Regions from separate parts of the Nocardioides sp. QY071 genome, predicted to be linked through region 1. Evidence: riboswitches for the same ligand, from Rfam matches in the RefSeq annotation. Region 1 holds a riboswitch; each other region holds the start of a gene.
What was found. A riboswitch is a leader RNA that binds a small molecule or an ion and turns the genes downstream of it on or off. The one in region 1 is predicted to bind cobalamin.
Positions count from the first base shown of each region.

Region 2: linked by a shared signal. The riboswitch ahead of cobN (cobaltochelatase subunit CobN) and the one ahead of QI633_RS26490 (ABC transporter substrate-binding protein) in region 1 are both predicted to bind cobalamin.
Region 3: linked by a shared signal. The riboswitch ahead of QI633_RS09930 (nitrite reductase) and the one ahead of QI633_RS26490 (ABC transporter substrate-binding protein) in region 1 are both predicted to bind cobalamin.
Region 4: linked by a shared signal. The riboswitch ahead of QI633_RS07360 (hypothetical protein) and the one ahead of QI633_RS26490 (ABC transporter substrate-binding protein) in region 1 are both predicted to bind cobalamin.

Region 1 is NZ_CP124681.1:5,500,684-5,506,581, forward strand. It holds gene QI633_RS26470 (DUF4153 domain-containing protein) at 1-1,305, opposite strand, end outside; gene QI633_RS26475 (response regulator transcription factor) at 1,310-2,026, opposite strand; gene QI633_RS26480 (MFS transporter) at 2,091-3,308, opposite strand; gene QI633_RS26485 (superoxide dismutase) at 3,454-4,074, opposite strand; cobalamin riboswitch at 4,227-4,434, shown strand; gene QI633_RS26490 (ABC transporter substrate-binding protein) at 4,487-5,476, shown strand; gene QI633_RS26495 (iron chelate uptake ABC transporter family permease subunit) at 5,476-5,898, shown strand, end outside.
Region 2 is NZ_CP124681.1:2,042,148-2,048,045, forward strand. It holds gene QI633_RS09810 (NAD(P)/FAD-dependent oxidoreductase) at 1-1,382, shown strand, start outside; gene QI633_RS09815 (hypothetical protein) at 1,358-1,891, opposite strand; cobalamin riboswitch at 1,908-2,027, shown strand; gene cobN (cobaltochelatase subunit CobN) at 2,062-5,655, shown strand; gene QI633_RS09825 (SAM-dependent methyltransferase) at 5,652-5,898, shown strand, end outside.
Region 3 is NZ_CP124681.1:2,065,349-2,071,246, reverse strand. It holds gene yaaA (peroxide stress protein YaaA) at 1-163, shown strand, start outside; gene QI633_RS09945 (bifunctional RNase H/acid phosphatase) at 167-1,336, opposite strand; gene QI633_RS09940 (C4-type zinc ribbon domain-containing protein) at 1,333-2,076, opposite strand; gene QI633_RS09935 (Nif3-like dinuclear metal center hexameric protein) at 2,073-3,194, opposite strand; cobalamin riboswitch at 3,214-3,390, shown strand; gene QI633_RS09930 (nitrite reductase) at 3,445-4,302, shown strand; gene QI633_RS09925 (precorrin-8X methylmutase) at 4,299-4,964, shown strand; gene cobJ (precorrin-3B C(17)-methyltransferase) at 4,970-5,898, shown strand, end outside.
Region 4 is NZ_CP124681.1:1,539,023-1,544,920, reverse strand. It holds gene QI633_RS07365 (hypothetical protein) at 1-121, opposite strand, end outside; gene QI633_RS07360 (hypothetical protein) at 121-1,593, opposite strand; cobalamin riboswitch at 1,672-1,801, opposite strand; gene QI633_RS07355 (hypothetical protein) at 2,220-2,489, opposite strand; gene gatB (Asp-tRNA(Asn)/Glu-tRNA(Gln) amidotransferase subunit GatB) at 2,542-4,032, opposite strand; gene gatA (Asp-tRNA(Asn)/Glu-tRNA(Gln) amidotransferase subunit GatA) at 4,032-5,549, opposite strand; gene gatC (Asp-tRNA(Asn)/Glu-tRNA(Gln) amidotransferase subunit GatC) at 5,546-5,845, opposite strand.

The DNA of each region.
Region 1 (5,898 bases):
CACGACGGCACCGGCGGCGAGGAGGACCAGGAAGGTGCCGATGCCCAGCGCCCGCTCGGGCAGGACCAGACCGCCGAGCAGGCCGGCACCGAGCGCGCCGAGCAGCAGGGCCGGGCGGGCCGGGACACCGCGCTCGGGCCAGAAGCCGCCGAGCAGGTCGTCGGTGATCGACGGGGGTGGGGAGACCGGGGCGGGCGACGGGGCGGGCGATGGGGCGGTGGGAGTGGACACGGGTGCCTCCTGGATCGGTACGGCGGCCGGTCGGGCCGCGGGTTCGAGCGGCAGGTCGACCCGGACCCGGGCGCCGCTGCTCCCGTCGGCCGGGTCGAGGAAGCCGATGGTGCCGCCGTGCAGGTCGGTGACCCACCGCGCGATGGCGAGACCGAGCCCGGTGCTCCCCGTCCCGGCGGACGCGGCGAGGGTGCCGAACGGCTCGAAGACGCGCTCGCGGTCGGCCGCGGGGATGCCGGGGCCGGAGTCGCGGACCTCGATCCGGTACCGCTGCCCCGCGACCTCGGCCCGCACGACGACGGACCCGCCGGAAGGACTGTGCCGCGAGGCGTTGTCGAGCAGGTTGGCGACCAGCTGGTGCAGGCGGGCCGGGTCGGCGGTGACGACGAGCCCGGGTGGGGTGACGCGCACGTCGTACGTCACGCCGCGCCCGAGCGCCTCGGCCTCCGCGACCGCGTCCATCAGCAGCGTGGCGAGCGGGACGGGGCGGGCTGCGAGCGGCGCCCGGCCGGCGTCGACCCGGGCGAGGTCGAGCAGGTCCTCGACCAGCCGGCTCATCCGCTCGGCCTGGGTGAGCGCCGTGGCCAGCACCGCCGGATCGTCGGGTGCGACGCCGTCCACCACGTTCTCGAGGACCGCCCGCAGCCCGGCGAGCGGGGTGCGCAGCTCGTGGCTGACGTTGGCGACCAGCTCGCGCCGCTGGCGGTCGACGCCGGCGAGGTCGCGGGCCATCGTGTTGAACGCGCGGGCCAGCTCGCCGACCTCGTCGCGGGCGGTGTCGGGGACGCGGACGGCGTAGTCGCCGGTCGCCATCCGCCGGGCCGCGGCGGTCATCTGCCGCAGCGGAGAGGTCATCCCGACCGCGAGCAGCTGCGTCAGCGCCAGCGCGAGACCGATGGTGACGGGGATCGTCAGCCAGGTGGGGACGCCGTCGGAGCGGCCGAGGGCCGCGACCAGCGCGGCGACCGTGGCGCTGGCAGCGACGAGCAGGCCGAGCTTGACCTTGATCGAGCGGACGCCGACCAGCGGCTGTGCCCTCCGTTCGCCCGCGCCCCCTACGTATTGGTCGCTCATCGGGCTATTCCTCGACCAATCCGTAGGGGGTGCGGAACGCCGGCACCTCGAGCGCATAGCCCACCCCGTGCGCCGTACGGACCAGGTCGGCGCCGACCTTGGCCCGCAGCCCCTTCACGTGGCTGTCCACGGTGCGGGTCCCGGTCGCACCGGCCCACCCCCACACCTCGGCGAGCAGCTTCTCGCGGGTCACGACGGCACCCGGCGTCGCCGCGAGGCACAGCAGCAGGTCGAACTCGGTCGGCGTGAGCCGCACCTCCTCGTCGCCGCGCCACACCCGCCGGGCAGGTGCGTCGACCCGCAGGTCACCCAGCTCCAGCGCCTTGCGGCCGGCCAGCTCCGTGGCGCGGTCCACGCGCCGCAGCAGCGCAGCCACCCGGGCGACCAGCTCGCGCATCCGGAACGGCTTGGTCAGGTAGTCGTCCGCCCCGACCCCGAGCCCGACCAGCACGTCGGCCTCGTCCGCGCGGGCGGTGAGCATCAGCACCGGCACCGGCCGGTCGGCCTGGATCCGGCGGCACGCCTCGTGCCCGTCGTAGCCGGGCAGCATCACGTCGAGCAGCACCAGGTCCGGCGCGTGCTCGGCGTGCGCCGCCACCGCGCCGGGACCGTCGAAGGCGCGGACGACGTCGTACCCCTCGGCCTGGAGGCGGTCCGCGACCGCCTGGTTGATGACCGGGTCGTCCTCGACGACGAGGACCAGGCGGCGCACGCTCTCCATGTCTCCGAGGCTAGGGGCCTCGGCGGGCGGGATGCGGGGACGACGTGTGGAGGTTTCGTGCAGATCAGCCGGCGAGCTCGTCCTCGACGTACCGGTCACCGGTGGCGTAGAGCCCGCACAGGTAGAGCGGCACGCACAGGCCGAGCAGCAGGAGCACCGACGGAGTCCAGGTCCCCGTCGCGGCGTGCAGGGCGCCGACGCCGAACGGGCCGGCGGCGGCCATCAGGTAGCCGGTGGACTGGGTGAAGCCGGACAGTGCGGCGGTGCCCTCGGGAGTCCGGGCACGCAGCCCGATCATGGTCAGCACCAGCGGGAAGGTGCTGGTGCCGCAGCCGATCGCGAGCGCCCACAGCCAGCCGAGGGGTCGCGGGTCGGCGAGGAAGCCGAGGTACCCGACCGGGTAGCAGGCGATCAGGGCGGTCAGCAGCCAGCGCTGGTCGCGCATCCGGCCGGCGAGGATCGGGATGAGCAGCGAGAGCGGGATGCTGGCACCGGTCACGACGCCGAGCAGGATCCCGGACGCCTCCGCGGAGTAGCCGGCGTCGCGGCACATCTGCGCGAACCAGCCGAAGATCGCGTACGCCTGCAGCGACTGCAGGCCGAACGCGCCCGCCATCGCCCACCCGAGCCGGGTGCGGGCGATGGCGCCGACCCCGAGCGAGCGGGTACGACGCCCCTCGTGGAGGTCGTGCCGGATCAGCCCGATCCACGGCAGCACCGCGATCCCCGCCGTCACCGACCACGCGACCAGGCCACGGGTGTAGTCGACCTGGTCACCGCTGCCGGACGCGATCGGCACGCTGAGCGCCGACGACGCCGTGAGCCCGACCGCCATCGACGTCGTGTAGACCGCCGTGACCTGCCCGACGCGGGCGGGGAAGTGCAGCTTCACCAGCGACGGCATCAGGACGTTGGCGGTGGCGGCGCCGGCGAGCGCGGTGAAGGAGAGGACGAGGAACAGCCAGCCCTGGTGGACGTGCCCGCGGGCCCACAGGCACCCGGTGAGCAGCAGCAGGCCGATCAGGGCGACCCGGTGCAGCCCGATCCAGGACGCCAGCCTCGGTGCGGCCCCGCCGACCACGGCGAAGCAGATCACCGGCAGCGTGGTGAGGATCCCGGCCTCCGTGCTGCCGAGTGGGACGCCGGCCCGGATCTCCTCGAGCAGCGGGCCGACGCTGGACGCGGCCGGACGCAGGTTGAACGCGAGGACCACGATCCCGAGGACGACGAGCAGGCGCTGGAGGCGGCTGTCCTGGGCGGCGTCGGCGGAGGTGGCTGTCACGGAGTCATGGAACACCAGGCGTCGGATGTCCATTCCGGCGGGTTCACCTGCCGTACGTCGCCCGCCGCACCAGCACCTCGAACCGGACCGCGGTCGGCGCCGCCCCCTCCGTTGGTCGGTGGGCCCCGGCGTCCCTCAGCCCGCATCAGGCGATCAGTCCGGGGGTCTGGGCGACCGCGGCCTCGAAGCGGCGCTGCACGTCGGCCCAGTTGACGATGTTCCACCACTGCTGGACGAAGGTGGCCTTGTCGTTGCGGTACTGCAGGTAGTAGGTGTGCTCCCACATGTCGAGCATGAGCAGCGGGACCATGCAGATCGGCACGTTCCCCTGGTGGTCGAAGTGCTGGATGATGTAGGGCCGCTGGGCCAGCGTGTCCCAAGTGAGGACCGACCAGCCGGAGCCCTGGACGCCCAGCGCGTTGGCCTGGAAGTGGGCGCGGAACCTGTCGAAGCCACCGAAGTGCTCCTCGATCGCCTGCGCCAGCTCGCCGGTCGGCTTGTCGCCGCCGTCGGGTGACATGTTGGGCCAGAACACGGAGTGGTTGACGTGGCCGCCGAGGTGGAACGCCAGGTTCTTCTCGAGCGTCGAGAGGCTGCCGAAGGACTCCTGCTCGCGTGCCTCCGCGAGCTGCTCGACGGCGGTGTTGATGCCGGTGACGTAGGCGTTGTGGTGCTTGCCGTGGTGCAGCTCCATGATCTCGCCCGAGATGTAGGGCTCCAGGGCGGCGTAGTCGTAGGGCAGGTCGGGCAGCGCATAGACGGACATGTCGCAAGCCTTTCGCTATTGCAAGTTATTTGCAACAATCGGACCGGGACTTGCTACCCCTGCGGGGCGTCCCCCACCACTCGCCCGGGCGGGCACGAGGTGGGGGCGCCCCGCGTCCGTCCAGAACCCCCGGAGCGGCCGGGAGCGCCCGTGCTAGCGTCCGCCCTGCCAGTCGTGCTCACGAGCATCGTGAGTCAGGGAACCCGGTGGAAGTCCGGGACTGACGCGCAGCGGTGAGGGTGACGGGCGGGGCAGCACGCCACTGGCGACGCACGGCAGACACTCGGCCGGCGTTGCTGGGAAGGCGCTCCGTCCGGTCGATCCCGAGTCCGAAGACCTGCTGGCCGTGGATCCTCCAGGGTCCGCGTCACCCACCCACACAGGCTTCGCGCAAGAGCCTCGGACCGAAAGAGTGACCGTGACGTTCCGTCGTACCCGCTTCCTGGCTGCCCTCGCCGCACTCCCCCTGCTCATCACCGCCTGTGCCGGCGCCCCCGAGGCACGGGAGAGGATCGCCACCGCCGCCGGCTTCCCCGTCGAGGCGAGCGGTTGCGGCTTCACTGCCACCGTCGCCGCGCCGCCCGAGCGCGCGGTCACCATGAACCAGGGCGCCACCGAGGTGATGCTGGCGCTCGACCTGTCCGACCGGATGGTGGGGACGGCGTACCTCGACGACGCGGTGCCGGAGAAGTGGCAGGAGACGTACGACGCGGTGCCGGTGCTGTCGAAGGAGTACCCCGACCACGAGACGCTGCTCGCCGCGAAGCCCGACTTCGTCTACGGCTCCTACGCCAGCGCGTTCGCCGCCGAGTCGGCCGGGACGCAGGACGAGCTCGCGGACCTCGGGATCGGCTCCTTCCTGTCCCTGTTCGGCTGCGGCGAGAACCGGCCGAGCGCCGACGTCTCGTTCGACTCGGTCTGGGACGAGATCGAGACGGTCGCCGACGTCTTCGGCGTTCCCGAGCGGGCCGCCGCCCTCGAGAGGGAGCAGCAGGGACAGCTCGACGAGCTGGCCGCGACGAAGCCGGGCGCCGGCCTGGACGTGTTCTGGTACGACTCCGGCGACAAGACGGCGTTCGCCGGCACCGGCGACGGCGGCCCACAGCTGATCCTCGATGCCGTCGGCGCGACCAACGTCTTCGCCGACGTCGAGGGCGGCTGGGCCGACGTCAGCTGGGAGGAGGTCGTCGCGGCCGACCCCGACGTGATCGTGGTGGCCGACGCGGGCTGGTCGAGCGCCGAGGAGAAGATCGCGCTGCTCGAGAAGGACCCGGTGCTCAAGAGCCTGCGGGCCGTCCAGGCGGAGGCGTACGTCGTGCTGCCCTTCTCCGAGACCACGCCCGGCGTCCGGCTCGCCGACGGTGCGGTGTCGGTCGGCACGCAGCTCGCCGAGCTCGGCTGATGCTGCGGCCGGTCCGTCCCGCGCGGAGCCGGCCGGGCGCCGGCCTCGTGGTGGGCACCGCGCTGGCCGCGCTGCTCGCGGTGTCCGTCGTCGTCGCCGTCGGCATCGGCTCGGTCCACGTCCCATCCGGCGACGTCGTCGACGTCGTGCTCGCTCGGCTGGGGCTCCCGGTGGACGGCGTGACGGTGATCGATGACCGGATCGTGTGGCAGCTGCGCCTGCCCCGGGTCGTCGGCGCCGCCGCCACCGGGGCCGGGCTCGCGATCGCCGGCGCGGTGCTCCAGTCACTGACCCGCAACGACCTGGCCGACCCGTACCTGCTGGGCATCTCCGGCGGCGCGACGGTCGGCGCGGTCAGCGTGATCGTGCTCGGCGTGAGCGTGGCCGGACTGGCAGGAGGTGCCGCGCTCGGCGCCGGCGCC
Region 2 (5,898 bases), 2.1 Mb from region 1:
CCACCCACACTGCACCCGCACGACCCGAGAGCCGGTCCGTGATCGTGGTCGGGGCCGGCTTCGCCGGCCTGGTCGCCGCCCGCGAGCTGGAGGCGGCCGGCGTCGACGTGCGGATCTACGAGGCCCGCGACCGGATCGGCGGCCGGGCCTGGACCGACGAGCGACTGGGCGGTCACGCCCTGGAGATGGGAGCGACCTGGGTGCACTGGATGCAGCCGTTCGTGTGGACCGAGATCACCCGCTACGCCCAGCAGATCCACCCGAGCCCCGACGTCGAGTCGGCCTACTGGGTCAGCGACGGCGTCGTCCACGCCGGGACCGAGCACGAGCTCGACACGAGGCTGGCGCGCCTGCAGGACACGATCTTCGAGGGGTCGCGCGAGTTCTTCCCCTATCCCCACGACCCGCTGTTCGTGCTGCGCTCGGACGACACCGACCCCGACCTGCGCGAACGCTTCCTCGCCGCGGACAAGGGCAGCGTGCTCGACTGCCTGCGCACCGGCGAGTTCAGCCAGGAGGACATCGACCTCGCCGACTCGTACTGGTCGGCCGGCTACCAGGGGTCGACCGCTACCGCGTCGCCTCTGATGGCCAAGCACTGGGCGTCACTGAGCGACCACCGCAGCTCACTGATGGACGAGCAGACCCTTCGGTTCAAGCTGAGCAACGGGATGCGCGGGCTGTACGACGCCATCGCCGCCGACCTGCGCTGCCCGGTCTCCCTCTCGACGCCCGTCGCCTCGGTCCGGCACGACGCCGACCGGGCACGGGTCGTGCTCGCCGACGGCCGGGTCGACGAGGCGGACGCCGTCATCGTCACCGCGCCGATCGGTGCGCTGGGGCGGATCGAGTTCTCACCGGCCCTCTCGGACCTGCAGCGGGAGGTGGTCGCGGACGGCACCAACTCGGTCGGCTTCAAGGTCTGGATCAAGGTCGCCGGCCGGCACTCGGTCATCGCGGGCGCGCCGGGCGTGCATCCGATCTCCCTGGTGCGTAGCGAGTACGTCCTCGACGAGGAGGACGCCACGATCCTGGTCGGCTTCGGGTCCGACCACACGGCCATCGACATCGAGGACGTCGCCTCGGTGCAGCGCGCGGTCGACGTGTGGGAGGCCGGGCTGAGGGTGATCGACTGCGGCGGCCACGACTGGGTCGCCGATCCCTGGTCGGGGCAGACCTGGGCCACCTTGAAGTCGGGGCAGTTCATCAACGGCTGGAGCCACTTCACCGAGCCCTCGGGGCGCCTGCACTTCGCCGGCGCCGACTATGCGAAGGGGTGGAACGGCGTCGTCGTCGACGGAGCGATCGAGTCCGGCATCACCACGGCGCGCCGGGTGCTGGGCGACCTGCGGGCGGGTCAGGCGATGCGCCAGGTGAACTGATCGGCAGGGACCAGCGTGGCGGCCCAGTCGGCGGCCTGCCACGCGGTGACGGTGGCCTGCGCCCACGCCGGGTCCTCCGAGGCGACGACGTCGACCGCGGTGTCCACCGGGACCGGGGTCGGGGCGGCGAGCGGCTGCCCGCTGATCGGGTCGGTGAGGTCGGGGGCGCCGTCGACGCAGGTCACTCGGCGCAGGCCGATGCCGAGGCGTCGCTGGTGCTGGGCCAGGCTCAGCGCGGCGATCCCGGCGGCGCCGTACCCGACGACGGAGACCTGGTCCGGCGGGTGCACCGCCGACTGGCGGGCGTAGCGGACCGAGCGGAGCAGGTCGCGGCCGTCCTCCCAGGTCGGTACGACGACGCGGACCCCGCTGCGGGTGGCGATCCGGCTCGCCAGGGCGCCGACCGCGTCGGCGTCGGTGCGGACGGCGGGGTGCCACAGCAGGAGGGTGTCCAGGTTGGGGTGGCCGTGCACGGCCACGTTGAGGCCGGGCGCCTGCGGGGAAGTCACGGGTCCACCGTAAGGTGATGCCCCACAGGTCCGCGGTGCAGGAACCCGGTGTGAGACCGGGGCGGTTCCGCCACTGTGACCCCGACGCCTTCGTGCGGCGGGCAGCCAGACACTGGCCGCGGACACACCTACCGAAGAGGGGCGCGAACCCCGAGGAGGCCTTGAGCGTCATGGCGCGCATCGCACTGCTGTCCACGTCCGACACCGACCTGCTGTCCGCGCGGGCCAGCGGCGCCGACTACGGCTGGGCCAACCCGAGTCGCTCGGACCTCGAGGATCTCGTCGCCCTGGCGTCCGCCGCCGACCTGGTCGTCATCCGGCTGCTCGGCTCCCCGCAGCAGTACGACGCGGAGCTGGCCGCCCTGCGCGGCACCGGCCGGCCGCTCGTGGTGCTCGGCGGCGAGCTGACGCCCAGCGCGGAGCTGATGGAGGCCTCGACCGTGCCGGTCGGGATCGCCGCGGAGGCGCACCGCTACCTGGCCGAGGGCGGGCCGCGGAACCTCACCGAGCTGCACCGCTTCCTGTCCGACACGGTGCTGCTGACCGGTGAGGGCTTCGACGCTCCCGAGGTGATCCCGGCGTGGGGGATCGTGGAGCGGGAGCGTCTCGACACGCCGTCGAGCTCGGGGTCGGCGAAGGTGGGGGTGCTCTTCTACCGGGCGCACCAGGCGAGCGGGAACACCGCGTTCGTGCACGCGCTGTGTGACGCCATCGACGCGACCGGTGACGCGGTCGGGGTGCCGATCTTCGCCGGCTCGCTCCGGGCCGCTCCCGACGAGCTGTTCACCGCGCTCCGCGACCTCGACGCACTGGTGGTCACGGTGCTGGCGGCGGGCGGCTCCACGCCGGCCACGGTGAGTGCGGGCGGGGAGGACGAGACCTGGGACGTGGAGCGGATCGCCGCGCTCGACATCCCGGTCCTGCAGGGACTGTGCCTGACGAGCAGCCGCGCGGAGTGGGAGGAGTCGGACGACGGTGTCACCCCGCTCGACTACGCCAACCAGGTCGCGATCCCCGAGTTCGACGGGCGGATCAGCACCGCGCCGTTCTCGTTCAAGGAGATCGACCCCCGTGATCCCGCCGGGCTGCCGTCGTACGTCGCCGACCCGGAGCGGGCGGCGCGTGTCGCCGGGCTGGCGGTGAACTACGCGCGGCTGCGGCGGATCCCCAACCGGGACAAGCGGATCGCGCTCATGCTGAGCGCCTACCCGACCAAGCACTCGCGGATCGGCAACGCCGTCGGCCTCGACACCCCGGTCTCCGCGGTGCGGATGCTGCGCCGGCTCCGCGACGCGGGCTACGACGTCGGCGACGGGTTCGGCGTGCTGGACCTCGACGACGACACGGTCGCCGGCGACACCTTGATCCACGCACTGATCGCCGCCGGCGGGCAGGACGAGGAGTGGCTGACGTCGGTGCAGCTGACCGACGCGCACGTGCGGGTCTCCGCCGAGGAGTACGCCGCGTGGACGGCCGACCTGCCCGAGGACCTGCGCGAGGCGATGGTCGAGGCGTGGGGGCCCGCGCCGGGACGGCTGTTCGTCAACGACAGCGACGAGATCGTGCTCGCCACCCTGCGGGCCGGCAACGTCGTGCTGATGATCCAGCCGCCCCGCGGCTTCGGGGAGAACCCGGTCGCGATCTACCACGACCCCGACCTGGCGCCGTCGCACCACTACCTGGCGGCGTACCGCTGGGTGCAGCACGGCTTCGGCGCGCATGCCGTCGTGCACCTCGGCAAGCACGGCTCGATGGAGTGGCTGCCGGGCAAGAACGCCGCCCTGTCGGCGTCCTGCGCGACCGACGCGGCGATCGGCAGCACGCCGCTGATCTACCCGTTCCTGGTCAACGATCCCGGCGAGGGCGCGCAGGCCAAGCGCCGCGCGCACGCGACGATCATCGACCACCTGGTGCCGCCGATGGCCCGCGCCGAGGCGTACGGCGACATCGCGCGTCTCGAGGGCCTGCTCGAGGAGTACGACAAGATCTCCGCGATGGACCCGGCCAAGCTGGCCGCCATCCGCGGCGAGATCTGGGCCTTGATGCGGGCCGCCGAGCTGCACCGCGACCTCGGGCTGGAGGACCGCCCGGAGGACGACGACTTCGACGACTTCCTGCTCCACGTCGACGGCTGGCTGTGCGAGATCAAGGACGTCCAGATCCGCGACGGGCTGCACGTCCTGGGCCAGGCGCCGGAAGGCGAGGCGCGGGTCAACCTGGTGCTCGCGATCTTGCGTGCCGCGCAGGTGTGGGGCGGCCAGGCGCAGGCGGTGCCGGGGCTGCGGGCCGCGCTCGGCCTGGCCCCTGACGCGCCGACGGTGGAGGTCGACCGGGTCGAGGCCGAGGCGCGGGCGCTGGTCGAGGCGATGGAGAAGTCGGGCTGGGACGCGGGGCACGTCGATGACCTGCACCCCTCGGCCGACGTACGACGGGTGCTGGCGTTCGCCGCCACCGAGGTCGTCCCGCGGCTCGGGCGGACCACCGACGAGCTCGACCACACGCTGCACGCACTGGCCGGTGGCTTCGTGCCGGCCGGTCCGTCGGGCTCGCCGCTGCGCGGCCTGGTCAACGTACTGCCGACCGGACGCAACTTCTACACCGTCGACCCGCGGGCGGTCCCGTCCCGCCTCGCGTGGCAGACCGGGCAGGCGATGGCCGAGTCGCTGGTCGAGCGCTACCTGTCGGAAGAGGGCGCCTATCCGGAGTCGGTGGGCCTCTCGGTGTGGGGGACGTCGGCGATGCGCACGTCCGGCGACGACGTGGCCGAGGTGCTCGCGCTGCTCGGCGTACGCCCGGAGTGGGACGAGGCGTCCAAGCGGGTGCACACGCTGAGCGTGATGCCGCTCGAGGAGCTGGGCCGGCCACGGATCGACGTGACCGTGCGGATCTCCGGATTCTTCCGCGACGCCTTCCCGCACGTCGTGGCGATGCTCGACGACGCGGTCCGCATGGTGGCCGAGCTCGACGAGCCGCTGGACCGGAACTTCGTGCGCTCGCACGCCCAGGCCGACCTCGCCGAGCACGGTGACGAGCGGCGGGCGACGACGCGGATCTTCGGCTCCAAGCCGGGGTCCTACGGCGCCGGCATCCTGCAGGCGGTCGAGTCCGGCTCGTGGCGCGACGACGGGGACCTCGCCGAGGTCTACACGGCGTGGGGAGGCTTCGCCTACGGCCGCGACCTGGACGGCGTACCCGCCTCCGACGACATGCGCGCCAACTACCGGCGGATCAAGGTCGCGGCCAAGAACATCGACACCCGCGAGCACGACATCGCCGACAGCGACGACTACTTCCAGTACCACGGCGGCATGGTCGCCACGATCCGCGCGCTGACCGGAACCGCGCCCAAGGCGTACGTCGGAGACTCGACCACGCCGGACGCCGTCCGCACCCGAACGCTGCAGGAGGAGACCAACCGGGTCTTCCGTGCGCGCGTGGTGAACCCGCGCTGGATCGGCGCGATGCAGCGGCACGGCTACAAGGGCGCCTTCGAGCTGGCCGCGACCGTCGACTACCTCTTCGGCTTCGACGCGACCGCCGGGGTGGTGCACGACTGGATGTACGAGTCGCTGGCCCAGTCGTATGTGTTGGACGAGACCAACCAGGAGTTCCTGCGCAGGTCGAACCCGTGGGCGCTGCGCAGCATCGTCGAGCGGCTGCACGAGGCGAAGGACCGCGGCCTGTGGGAGTCGCCCGATCCCGAGGTGCTGGCCGCGCTGCAGGCGGCGTACCTCGAGGTCGAAGGGGACCTCGAGGACCGATGAGGGTCAGGATCGTCGGGTTCGGGATGGGGCCGCAGCACGTCACGCCGGAGGCCGCGGCGGCCCTGGCCGGGTGCGACTACGCGCTCGCCGTGGCCAAGCGGGACGACGACCCGCTGCTGGCCGTCCGGCAGGCGGTCGCGGACGCGCACGGCCTGGAGCTCGTCGTGGTCCGCGACCCCGAGCGGGACCGCTCGCCGGGACTGGACCGCGCGGGCTACGAGGGCGCCGTCGCCGACTGGTACG
Region 3 (5,898 bases), 2.2 Mb from region 1:
GGCCACCAAGGGCCGGATCGTGCGCGCGCTGCTCGAGGACGGCGCCGACCCGCGCACACCGGCCGGGTTCGCCGACGCGCTGCGGGACCTGGGCTGGACGGTCGAGGTGGGCGCCCCCGGCAAGTCCGGCACCCAGCTCGACGTGGTCGTCAGCGAGCTCTGAGGCTCACCAGCGACCGGTGTCGCGCAACGTGCGGCGACCCGGCGCGAGCGCGTTGAAGAACCGCATCGAGCCCTTCTGCTCGCCCGTGCGCGGGTCGGGGTAGAACGCCAGCACCGACACCGCGGCGGGTGCCAGCTCCATCCGGAACAGCGTCTCCAGCGGCGCGTCGAGGGCGTGCGCGACGAGGGTCTTGATCGGTGTGACGTGGCTGACCAGGACGACGGTCCGCCCGGCGTGGGTCTCGAGCAGCCGGGCCAGCCCGGCCAGCACCCGCTCCTGCACGGTGACGAACGACTCGCCGCCCGGCGGCGCGGCCGCCATGTCGGCGAACCACGCGTCCAGCCGCTCGCGGTCGCGTTCGGCGACCTCGGTGAAGCTCAGTCCGTCCCACTCGCCGAACTCCATCTCGGCGAAGGCCGGCTCCTCCTCCACCGCCAACCCCAGCGCAGAGGCGACGATGTCGGCCGTCTCGCGGGTACGCCGTACCGGCGAGGCGACCACGACGTCGACGCTGTCCTTCAGCTCGGTCAGCCACGCGGCGACCTCGGCGGCCTGGGCGCGGCCCTCCTCGGAGAGCGGCGGGTTGTCGCCGCCCAGACCGCCGGAGAAGCGGCGACCGGTGGTGTGCGGGGTGACGCCGTGGCGCACGAGCACGATCGTGGTCGGCTGGCCGGGACCGAAGGACGGTGACTCGGCCTCCTCGATCGCCGACTCGGGCTCGTCCTCGACCTGGTCGCCGGGGACGCTGACGCCCGACCGCTTCCCGTCGAGGGCCTCGTTGGCGAGCCGGTCGGCGTGGGCGTTGCGGGCGCGCGGGACCCAGGTGTACGTCGTACCGGCGGGCGCGAGCTCCCGTGCCTCGGCCGCCAGCACGGCCATGTCGGGGTGCTTGATCTTCCAGCGCCCCGACATCTGCTCGACGACGAGCTTGGAGTCCATCCGCACCTCGACGACCGCCCCCGGCGCGTGCTCCACGGCGAGCGCCAGGCCGGCGACCAGGCCGGAGTACTCCGCGACGTTGTTGGTCGCCACCCCGATCGTGCGGGCGTCCTCCGCCAGGACGGCACCGGTCGCGGCGTCACGCAGCACCGCGCCGTACGCCGCCGGCCCGGGGTTGCCGCGGGACCCGCCGTCCGCCTCGACGACGACCCGCTCGCCGGGCCGAGCGGTCACAGGCCGCTCTCGGACGTGCGGACCAGGATCCGCTGGCACTCCTCGTGGCGCAGCACGGTCTCGGCGGGCGTCGCGCGGATCTCGGCGATCTCGCCGGCGTCGAGGGTCAGCTGGCAGCCGCCGCACTGGCGGGCGCGCAGCGCCCCGACGCCGACGCCGCCCTTGTTGGCGCGGAGCTTCTCGTAGAGGGCGAGCAGGTCCTCGGGGATCTCGGCGACGATCGCGTCGCGCCCGCCCGACACCGACGCGATCTCGGCGTCGAGGGCCGCGACCTTCTCGTCGCGTGCGGTGGTCAGGGTGCCCAGCCTGCCGTCGAGGTCCTCGATGGCGGAGGTGAGCTCGGCGAGCGCGGACTGCGCCTCCTCGAGCTGCTCCATCACCTCGAGCTCCTCGTCCTCGAGCGTCGAGATCCGGCGCTCCAGCGACTCGAGCTCGTGCTGCATCCGCTCCAGCGCCTTGGCGTCGGCGATGGCGCCGGAGTCCATCCGCTCACGGTCGCGGGTGCGCCGGGCCTTGACCTGCTCGACGTCGGCATCGGCCTTGGCCTGGGCGACGGCGAGGTCGTCGACGACGATGCGCTGGTCGCGCAGCCGGCCGTCGACGTCGACCCTCTTGCCGAGCAGGTCCTTGATCTCCGCGGCCTCGGCCGGGTTGTTGCGCTGGTGGCGCAGCTGGTCGACCTGGGAGTCGAGAGCCTGCAGGTCGAGCAGGCGGAGCTGGGCGGCGGGATCGGCGTTCACAGGTGCATTGTCCAAGGATCGGTGCAGATCGCACTCACCCGGGTCTCGACCGCGTCGCCCAGCGCTTCGTGGAGCAGCTGGTCGACGACCGGGAGCCAGGTCCACTCGGCCGCCCAGTGGGCCACGTCGACCAGCGCCGGACCGCCCTTCTCGAGGAACTCCGCGGCCGGGTGGTGGCGCAGGTCGCTGGTCACGTAGACGTCGGCGTCGGACGTCGCGAGCCGGTCGAGCAGGAAGTCGCCGGCGCCCCCGCACACGGCGACCCGCCGTACCGGGCGCTCGGGGTCACCGGCCACCCGGACGCCGTGCTCGGTGGGCGGCAGTGCGGCCGCGACCGCCTCGGCGAAGCCGGCCAGGGTGGTCGGCTCGACGCTGCCGATCCGGCCTGTCCCGACGTCGACCAGCTGCGGGTCGGCGACCTCGACGACGTCGTACGCCGGCTCCTCGTAGGGGTGTGCGCCCAGCATCGCGCGGACGACGTCGGCGCGCCGGTCCCGTGGCAGGACCACCTCGATCCGGACCTCCTCGACGGTCTCCAGCTCGCCGACGGTGCCGATCATGGGGTTCGCACCGTCGAGCGGGCGGAACCGGCCCTCGCCGGGCGCGCTGGTGAAGGAGGCGAAGTCGTAGTCGCCGATCCGGCCGGCCCCGGCCTCGGCGACCGCGGCCCGGACGGGGGCGGCGGCGTCGGCGGGGACGAAGACGGTGAGCTTGTCGAGCGGCTCGCTCGGCGCCGGGACGATCGGGCTGAGGTCCTTGAGGCCGAGCGCGACGGCGAGCGCCTCGGACACGCCGCCGACGGCCTGGTCGGCATTGGTGTGGGCGGTGAGCAGCGCGCAGTCGGCCTTCGCCAGCGTGTGCAGGGTCCGGCCCTTGGGCGTGGTCGCCGCGACGCCGTGGACGCCCTTGAGGAAGAGCGGGTGGTGCACGAGCAGCAGGTCCGCCTTCCACTCCGCGGCCTCCGCCGCGACCTCCGGGGTGGGGTCGACGGCCAGCAGCACCTTCTTCACGGGCTGCTCGGGGTCGCCGTAGACGAGCCCGACGGCGTCCCAGCTGTCGGCGGTCGCGGGCGGGTACCAGCCGTGGACCAGGTCGACGACGTCCTTGAGGGAGGGCATGGCGGTCAGGCTACCGACCGGTTCTTGCTATGGTGCCGGTGCCAGCGAAGGGAACCCGGTGAGAGTCCGGGACTGACGCGCAGCGGTATGGGTGACGGCCGGAGCATTGATGTCACTGGACCCTCCGGGGTCTGGGAAGACGCTCCGAACCGGGCGATCCCGAGTCCGAAGACCTGCTGGCCCTTGCGGCCACCCGTCGCGAGGTCGATGAGGGGCGATCGCGAGGAGCCCCGGCCTCGAAGGACCACCCATGGCGCAGCCTCGAGCTGGGATCGCGCGGAGCCGACCCGACCGGTGTCCGGGCGTCGTGCACCCCTGGCCTGCCGACGACGGCGGCCTGGTGCGGATCCGGGTCCCCGGCGGGCGGGTGCCGCTCGCCGCGCTGCGGGCGCTGGCCGAGGTCGCCGAGCAGTACGGCGACGGGCGGGTCCGCGTCACCGGCCGGGCCAACCTGCAGGTCCGCGCCATGCCCCTGACCCCCGCCGGGGTGCTGGCGGACGAGGCCCTGGCCGCGCTGGAGGCCACCGGACTGCTGCCCTCGCGCACGCACGACCGGGTCCGCAACGTGCTGGTCTCGCCGCAGACCGGCCTGGCCGGCGGGCGGGCCGACCTGCGGCCGGTGCTCGCCGCGCTCGACGCGCTGCTGCTCGCCGACGCCGACCTGGCCGGGCTGCCCGGCCGGTTCCTGTTCACCCTCGACGACGGCCGCGGCGACCTCGCCGACAAGCACCTCGACCTGGGCCTGGTGGCGCTCGACGACCGCACGGCGCAGCTCCGGGTGGGCGAGCAGTGGGGCGAGGTGGTCGCGCTGACCGATGCCCCCACCGCGCTCGCCGCGCTCGCGAGGGCGTTCCTGGCCGCCCGCGGCACCGGGCCCGACGCACCCTGGCACGTCCCCGAGCTCGACCTTCCCCTCGCCCCCGCGGCTCCGCCCGCGCCGGGCGCCGCCGTCGCGACCGGGCCGCTCCCCCTCGGCCCGGTCGCCGGCGGCCGGCACCTCGCCGTACCCGACGACGGGCTGGTCCCGACCACCATCGCGGCCTGGACCGCACCGACCGTGATCGTGACGCCGTGGCACGGCGTGCTCATCCCCGAGGAGAACCGATGACCGAGCTCACCGCTCCCCCGCGCCGGTACGACTACATCGCTGACGGACCGGCGATCTACGTCGACTCCTTCGCGACCATCCGCCGCGAGTCGGACCTGTCCCGGGTCCCGGCCGAGGCCGAGAAGGTCGCCGTGCGGATGATCCACGGCAGCGGGCAGACCGACCTCGTCCAGGACCTGGTCATCCACCCGCGCCTCGTCCAGGCCGCCCGCGCGGCGCTGGACGCGGGCGCGCCGATCCTGTGCGACGCCCGGATGGTCGCCATGGGCATCACCGCCGGACGGCTCCCGGCCGACAACCCGGTGCACTGCTTCCTCACCGACGAGCGGGTCCCGGACCTCGCGAAGGCGTGGTCGACGACGCGTACGGCGGCCGCGGTCTCCCTGTGGGAGCCGCTCCTCGACGGCGCGGTCGTCGCGATCGGCAACGCCCCCACCGCGCTCTTCCACCTGCTCGAGATGGTCCTCGCCGGCGGCCCGCGGCCCGCAGCGGTCGTCGGCTGCCCGGTCGGCTTCATCGGCGCCGCCGAGTCCAAGGACGCGCTCGCGTCGTTCGCCGACGAGCACGGCATCGACATCCCGTTCGTCACCGTCCGCGGCCGCCGCGGCGGCTCCGCGATGGCGTCGTCGGCGGTCAACGCACTGGCCCAGGAGGCGGAGTGACCACCGTGACGCCCCAGGCGAGCGGACGCTTCTCCGTCGTCGGCATCGGCCCCGGCGACCCCGAGCTGATCACCCGCAAGGCCGAGCGGCTGATCGGCGCAGCCCCCGTCGTCGCCTTCCACGCCGGGGTCCGCAAGGAGTCGCACGCCCGCCGGATCGCGGCCGACGTGATCCCGGCGGGGGCGATCGAGGAGGAGCTGCGCTACCCGGTCACCACCGGGGCCACCGACCACCCGGGCGGGTACGTCGGCGCACTGGCGGCCTTCTACGACGAGTGCGAGGCCCGGCTCGCCGCGCACCTCGACGCCGGCCGCGATGTCGTCCTCCTCGCCGAGGGCGACCCGCTGTTCTACGGCTCGTCGATGTATCTCGTCGACCGGTTCCGTGACCGCTTCCCGGTCGAGGTCGTCCCCGGCATCCCCGCCTTCGCCGCCGCGACCGCGACCGTCCCGGCCCCGCTGGTGCGGCAGACCGACGTGCTCACCGTGCTGCCCGGCACGCTCCCCGAGCCCGAGCTCGCCCGCCGCCTCGCCGACACCGACGGCGCGGTGATCATGAAGCTCGGCCGGACCTTCCCCGCCGTCCGCTCCGCACTGGCCCAGGCCGGGCGGCTGGAGGGTGCGCTGTACGTCGAGCGCGCCTCCCAGCCCGAGGAGCGCTGGCTCCCGGTCGCCGACGTCGACGCCGACTCGGTGCCGTACTTCTCCCTCATCGTGGTCCCCGGCGACTCGGCGCGGCCCTCGACCTCCGCTCGCCTCCGCACGGCTCCGGACGTCGAGGAGGTCGCGCAGCGACCGTCACGAGGCGCCCGGACACCATCGGAACTCCTCGTGATCGGCCTGGGTCCCGGCCCGGACGGCTGGCTCACCCCGGAGGCGAGCGCCGCGCTGGGCGAGGTGGAGCACGTGGTCGGCTACGCGCCGTACGTCGACCG
Region 4 (5,898 bases), 1.6 Mb from region 1:
CGGTGATGCCGGTGCTCCCGCCGCAGGCGGTGGCCGAGGCGGTCGCCTGCGGGAGCAGCACGACAGCAGCCGCGACGAGGATCGCCGCGGCCGCCGTGCGCACTGTGCTGCGGAAGGTCATCAGACGACCCGGGTGGTGGCCTTGCCCTTGCGGTCGGGGAACGCGCCGACCACCTTGACCTTGGCCTTGCCCTTCTTCTTGACCTTGATCTTGACCTTGGCGACGCCCTTGGCGTTGGCGGTGCCGGTGGCCTTCTTCTTGCCGATCTTGACGGTCACGGTCTCACCGGCGGCAAGGCCCTTGACCATGATGACGGCCTTCTTCTTCGCCTTGAGCTTCGCGGCGACCTTGACCTTGAGCTTCTTGGCGTCGAGGGCCGCCACCGTGGCAGTGGTGCTGCGGCCGAGGGCAGTGACGGTGACGGGGTATGACGCGACGCCGGCCGGGACGACGAACGGGGCGCTCGTGGTCGCGCCACCCTGGACCCGGGTGGAGGCGCCCGCCACGGTCACACAGCCGTTCTCACCGGGCGCGAGACCCGCGACCTGGAGGCTCGCGGTGCTGGCGACGTGGACGAACTTCGTCGTCACGGCCAGCGGACCGGAGGCCGCAGGAGCCGCCTGGAGCGCGACGATCGACTGCGCGGTGGCGAGGTACCAGTCGAAGCCGGCGGTGGCGGGGTCGACGCCGAGGTCCCGGCCCTCCTTGATCACCTCGTCGGTCGTCCCGACGGCGCCGGCCTCGGTCTTCAGCAGGACGTCGCAGGTGGTGCCGGCCACCTGGTGGCGGCGCAGCCACACAGCGGCACGCTCGCCCTCGGTGGTCGCACCGGCCAGCAGCAGGGCGTGTCCGGCGAGGCCGGTGGAGCTGGCGTTCTCCCCGAAGTTGTCGAACCCACCATCGGCCTTCTGCGCGGACTTCAGCCAGGTCACACCCCGCGCGATCGCGTTGTCGATCTTGACGCTCTCGCCCTTCAGCGGCAGGAGCGCGAAGAGCATGTCGGCGGTGTCGTCGGGGTCGGCGAAGCAGTCCGGCCCGACGTAATAGCCCCAGCCGCCGGACGCGCACTCGAAGTCGTCGATGAGCGAGTCGGTCGCCTTGGCGAGCTCGCTGCTGCCGGCCGCGTCCAGCGCCCGCACAGCGAGGCCCTGCGACCACGCGCCCGGAAATGCCTCGTCGAGCTTTCCAGTGGTGTTGTCGACTGCGGCCTCGAGCTTGGTCACCAGGTTGCCCGCCTTCGTGGCCGGGTCGACGTCGACCGCCCGGTAGAAGAGGTTCGCCTGCGCGATGCTGACGCCGCCGACGGCGTACGCGTCGACCTTGGCGTCGATCCCCGCCTTGATCGTGTCGAGCGTGGCCTGGTGACCGCCGATCTCGTCGAGCGCGAGCGCGTAGTCGATGGTCTTGGCGACGTCGCCGTGGAGCAGGCCGTCGGCGTCGAGCTCACCGGCGAGCCAGGTGGCCGCGGCGCTCTGGGCGACGGCGTCGGCGTGCGCGGCCGGAGCGGGCGCGACCGCCATCAGGCCGCCCGCGACGACGGCACCGCCGGCGACGGCCGCAACCGCCCGGCGTACGAACATGGAGGTGGACATGTGGTGCCTTCCCGCTGCAGCCGACGGGCGGGCCCAGGAAGTCCTGTGCCGCTGACCCGCTGCTCTCCGCGACAGCGTTGTGTCAGGACGCGCCATGACGGGTGCTCCGGCTCACCGCTCCCCCGACTGATCTCGCGGGGGCGGTCCACGGTTGCGGGTCAGCGCCGGGATTCGACCGGCTTCCCCCACCACGGGCGTGTTCTTGTGTGTCGCCCGAGTCTAGACCTCGACGCCGGGGTCCTCGTCATCGGGAAGGAGGGCGAGACCGAGGTCGCGGGCAGCGGATCGCAGCCGGCCGTCGAAGCTCGCGACCGCCGCGCCCGACTACTGGGCCGTCAGGAGGACGCAGCAGTCGGGGATCCGCAGCCCGGTCGCCACCCGTAGCCCAGCCAACCGCATCGAGGCGTCCGCCGGGAACGAGGGCTCCACGACTCCCATCGCTGTGAGGGCACCCACGAACTCCTCGAGCTACCCGGCCCTGGTGGGGCTGATCAGGATCTCGGCCCGGTTCACAGGCCCGATCACGAATGGCCTGTCGGCGTGAGTCTCCGGCAAGGCGGCTGCTGCCGCATGGTGAGCGTCGCGGACATCGAGTGCCGCGATCAGGACACTCGCGTCGAGTGCGATCACTCGGGCCAGCCCTCACGCACCTCGTCGAGATAACCGGGGCCGAACAGGCCGGTGAACGAACCAGCGAACTTTCGGATCGCTGCCCTGCGCTTCTCCGTCTCGACCTCCAGCTCGATCTCGATCGTGTGGAAACCGATCTCGACGAGATGGGCAAGGAGTCGGGCGGGACGGTCACGATCCTCGGGCCACCTCCGCGCAGCAGCCTCGAGCGCAGCCGCGACCGCATCGGTCTCGGTGATCGCGTGGCGCGGGCGGACGGTGGGCATGCGCCAAGTGTGACACCGGGAGCCCGGTGTCACACTTGGCGCACAACCGTCCTCAGGCGAGCTTCTCGAGGATCAGCTCACGCACCCGGGCGGCGTCGGCCTGACCGCGGGTCGCCTTCATGACCGCGCCGATGACCGCACCGGCCGCGGCATGGTTGCCGCCCCGGATCTTCTCGGCGATGTCGGGCTGGGCGGCCAGCGCCTCGTCGATGGCGGCGATCAGCGGGCCGTCGTCGGACACGAGCGCGAGGCCGCGCTTCTCGATGACCTCCGCGGCGGTGCCCTCACTGGCGATCAGGCCGTCGAAGACCTGACGGGCCAGCTTGTCGTTGATCGTCTTGGCGTCGACCAGCGCCTGCACCTCGGCGACCTGCTTCGGCGTGACGCCGACCTCGGCCAGCTCGACGCCGGCGTCGTTGGCGCGGCGCAGCAGCTCGGCGACCCACCACTTGCGTGCCGACTGAGGGGCGGTGCCCTCGGCGACGGTCGCCTCGATCAGGGGCAGCGCGCCGGCGGCCCACACGTCGCGCATCTCGAGGTCGGAGAACCCGTACTCCTCCTGCAGCCGGGCCCGCTTCTGGGTCGGGTTCTCGGGCAGCGTGCCACGCAGCTCCTCGACCCACTCGCGCGACGGCGCCACGGGCACCAGGTCGGGCTCGGGGAAGTAGCGGTAGTCCTCGGCGTCGGACTTCTCGCGACCCGACGACGTCGTACCGGTGTCCTCGTGGAAGTGCCGCGTCTCCTGCAGTACGGCGCCCCCGGCATCGAGGATGCCGGCGTGCCGCGACATCTCGAAGCGGACCGCACGCTCGACCGAGCGCAACGAGTTGACGTTCTTCGTCTCCGAGCGCGTCCCCAGCTTGTCGGCACCCTTCAGCGCGAGCGAGAGGTTCACGTCGGCGCGGATCGAGCCCTGGTCCATCCGGGCGTCGGAGACGCCGAGGGCCAGGATCAGGTCGCGGAGCTGGCCGACGTACGCGCGGGCCACGGCCGGCGCCTTCTCGGCCGGCACCAGGATCGGGCGGGTGACGATCTCGATGAGGGGGATGCCGGCGCGGTTGTAGTCGACCAGCGAGTAGTCCGCACCGTGGATCCGGCCGGTGGCGCCACCGACGTGGGTGGACTTGCCGGTGTCCTCCTCCATGTGGGCGCGCTCGATCTCGACCCGGTAGGTCTCGCCCTCGACCTCGACGTCGAGCCAGCCGTCGAAGGCGATCGGCTCGTCGTACTGGGAGGTCTGGAAGTTCTTCGGCATGTCCGGGTAGAAGTAGTTCTTCCGCGCGAACCGGCACCACTCGGCGATCGAGCAGTTCAGGGCCAGGCCGATCCGGATCGCCGACTCGACGGCCTTGGCGTTGACGACCGGCATCGCGCCGGGCAGGCCCAGGCAGGTCGGGCAGACCTGGGTGTTGGGCTCGCCGCCGAAGACCGCGGGGCAGCCGCAGAACATCTTCGTGTTGGTGTTGAGCTCGACGTGCACCTCGAGGCCGAGGGCGGGGTCGTACTTCGCGATGACCTCGTCGAAGGGGACCAGGGTCTCCATCAGAGCGCTCCGTTCTGCGCGAGGATCGGACCGCCCCAGCGGGAGGTCAGGGCCGCCTCGACGGCAGCGCCGACGCGGTAGAGCCGGTCGTCGGCGAGCGCCGGCGCCAGCACCTGGAAGCCGACCGGCAGGCCGTCCTCGTCGGCGAGGCCGGCGGGCACCGAGATGCCGGGTACGCCGGCCAGGTTGGCCGGGATCGTGGCGAGGTCCTGCAGGTACATCGCCAGCGGGTCGTCGAGCTTGTCGCCCAGCGGGAAGGCCGTGGTCGGCGAGGTCGGCGAGACCAGCACGTCGACGTTCTCGAAGGCGGCCGCGAAGTCGCGCGAGATGAGCGTGCGGACCTTCTGCGCCTGGCCGTAGTAGGCGTCGCAGTAGCCGCTGGACAGCGCGTAGGTGCCGATCATGATCCGGCGCTTGACCTCGTCGCCGAAGCCGGCGTCGCGGGTCGCCTTCATGACCGCCTCGGCGCTCGGGTCGCCGTCGGGGACGACGCGCAGGCCGTAGCGCATGGCGTCGAACTTGGCGAGGTTGGAGGAGCACTCGGCCGGGAGGATGAGGTAGTAGGTCGCCATCGCGTGCACGAAGGTCGGGCAGGACACCTCGGTGACCTCGGCGCCCAGCTCCTTGAGCAGGTCGACGGTCTCGGCGAAGCGCTGCATGACGCCGGGCTGCCAGCCGTCGCCGGCCAGCTCCTTGATCACGCCGACGCGCAGGCCGGCGAGGTCGCCCGTCGCTCCGGCGCGCGCCGCCTCGACGTACGAACCGACGGGGACGTCGACCGACGTCGAGTCGAGCGGGTCGTGTCCGCCGATCAGCTCGTGCAGCAGCGCCGAGTCGAGCACGGTCCGGGTGACCGGGCCGACCTGGTCGAGGCTGTTGGCGAGGGCGACCAGGCCGTAGCGCGAGACGCCGCCGTAGGTCGGCTTCACGCCGACGGTGCCGGTGACGGCGCCGGGTTGGCGGATCGAGCCGCCGGTGTCGGTGCCGAGGGCCAGCGGGGCCTCGAAGGCCGCCACGGCCGCGGCCGAGCCGCCGCCGGAGCCGCCCGGGATCCGGGACTGGTCCCACGGGTTGCGGGTGGGTCCGTACGCCGAGTGCTCGGTCGAGGAGCCCATGGCGAACTCGTCCATGTTGGTCTTGCCGAGGATCGGCAGGCCGGCCTCCTTGATGCGGCGCACCACGGTGGCGTCGTACGGCGGCACCCAGCCCTCGAGGATCTTCGAGCCGCAGGTGGTGGGCAGGCCCTGCGTGGCCAGCACGTCCTTGACCGCGATCGGGACACCGTCGAGCAGGTGCCGGGTCTCCCCCGCGGCGCGGCGGGCGTCGGACTCGGCGGCCTGGGCCAGTGCGCCTTCGGCGTCGACGTGGAGGAAGGCGTGCACGCCGGACTCGGCGCTGCCGTCGACGGCGGCGATCCGGTCGAGGTGGGCCTGGGTGACCTCGACGGAGGTCGTCTCGCCGGCGGCCAGCGCGTCGGCCAGCTCGGCCGCGGTCTTGTGGATCAGCTCGTCGCTCACTGCTCGTCCCCCAGGATCCGCGGGACCCGGAACCGCTGCTCCTCGACCGCCGGCGCGCCGGACAGCGCCTGCTCGGCGCTCAGGCTCGGGCGGACGACGTCCTCACGGAAGACGTTGGTGAGCGGGATCGGGTGGGAGGTCGGCGGCACGTCGTCGCCGGCCACTCCGCTGATGGACGCGACCGCCTCGAGGATCACGTTGAGCTGGGGCGCCAGGTGGTCCAGCTCGGCGTCGTCGAGGTCGATCCGGGCGAGGTCGGCCAGGTGGGCCACCTCGTCGCGGGTGAGTTGAGACATGCCGGCGATTCTAGGGCCCGGGCCAGGGGTGCTTGCCCGGCTGGGGTGCCCTC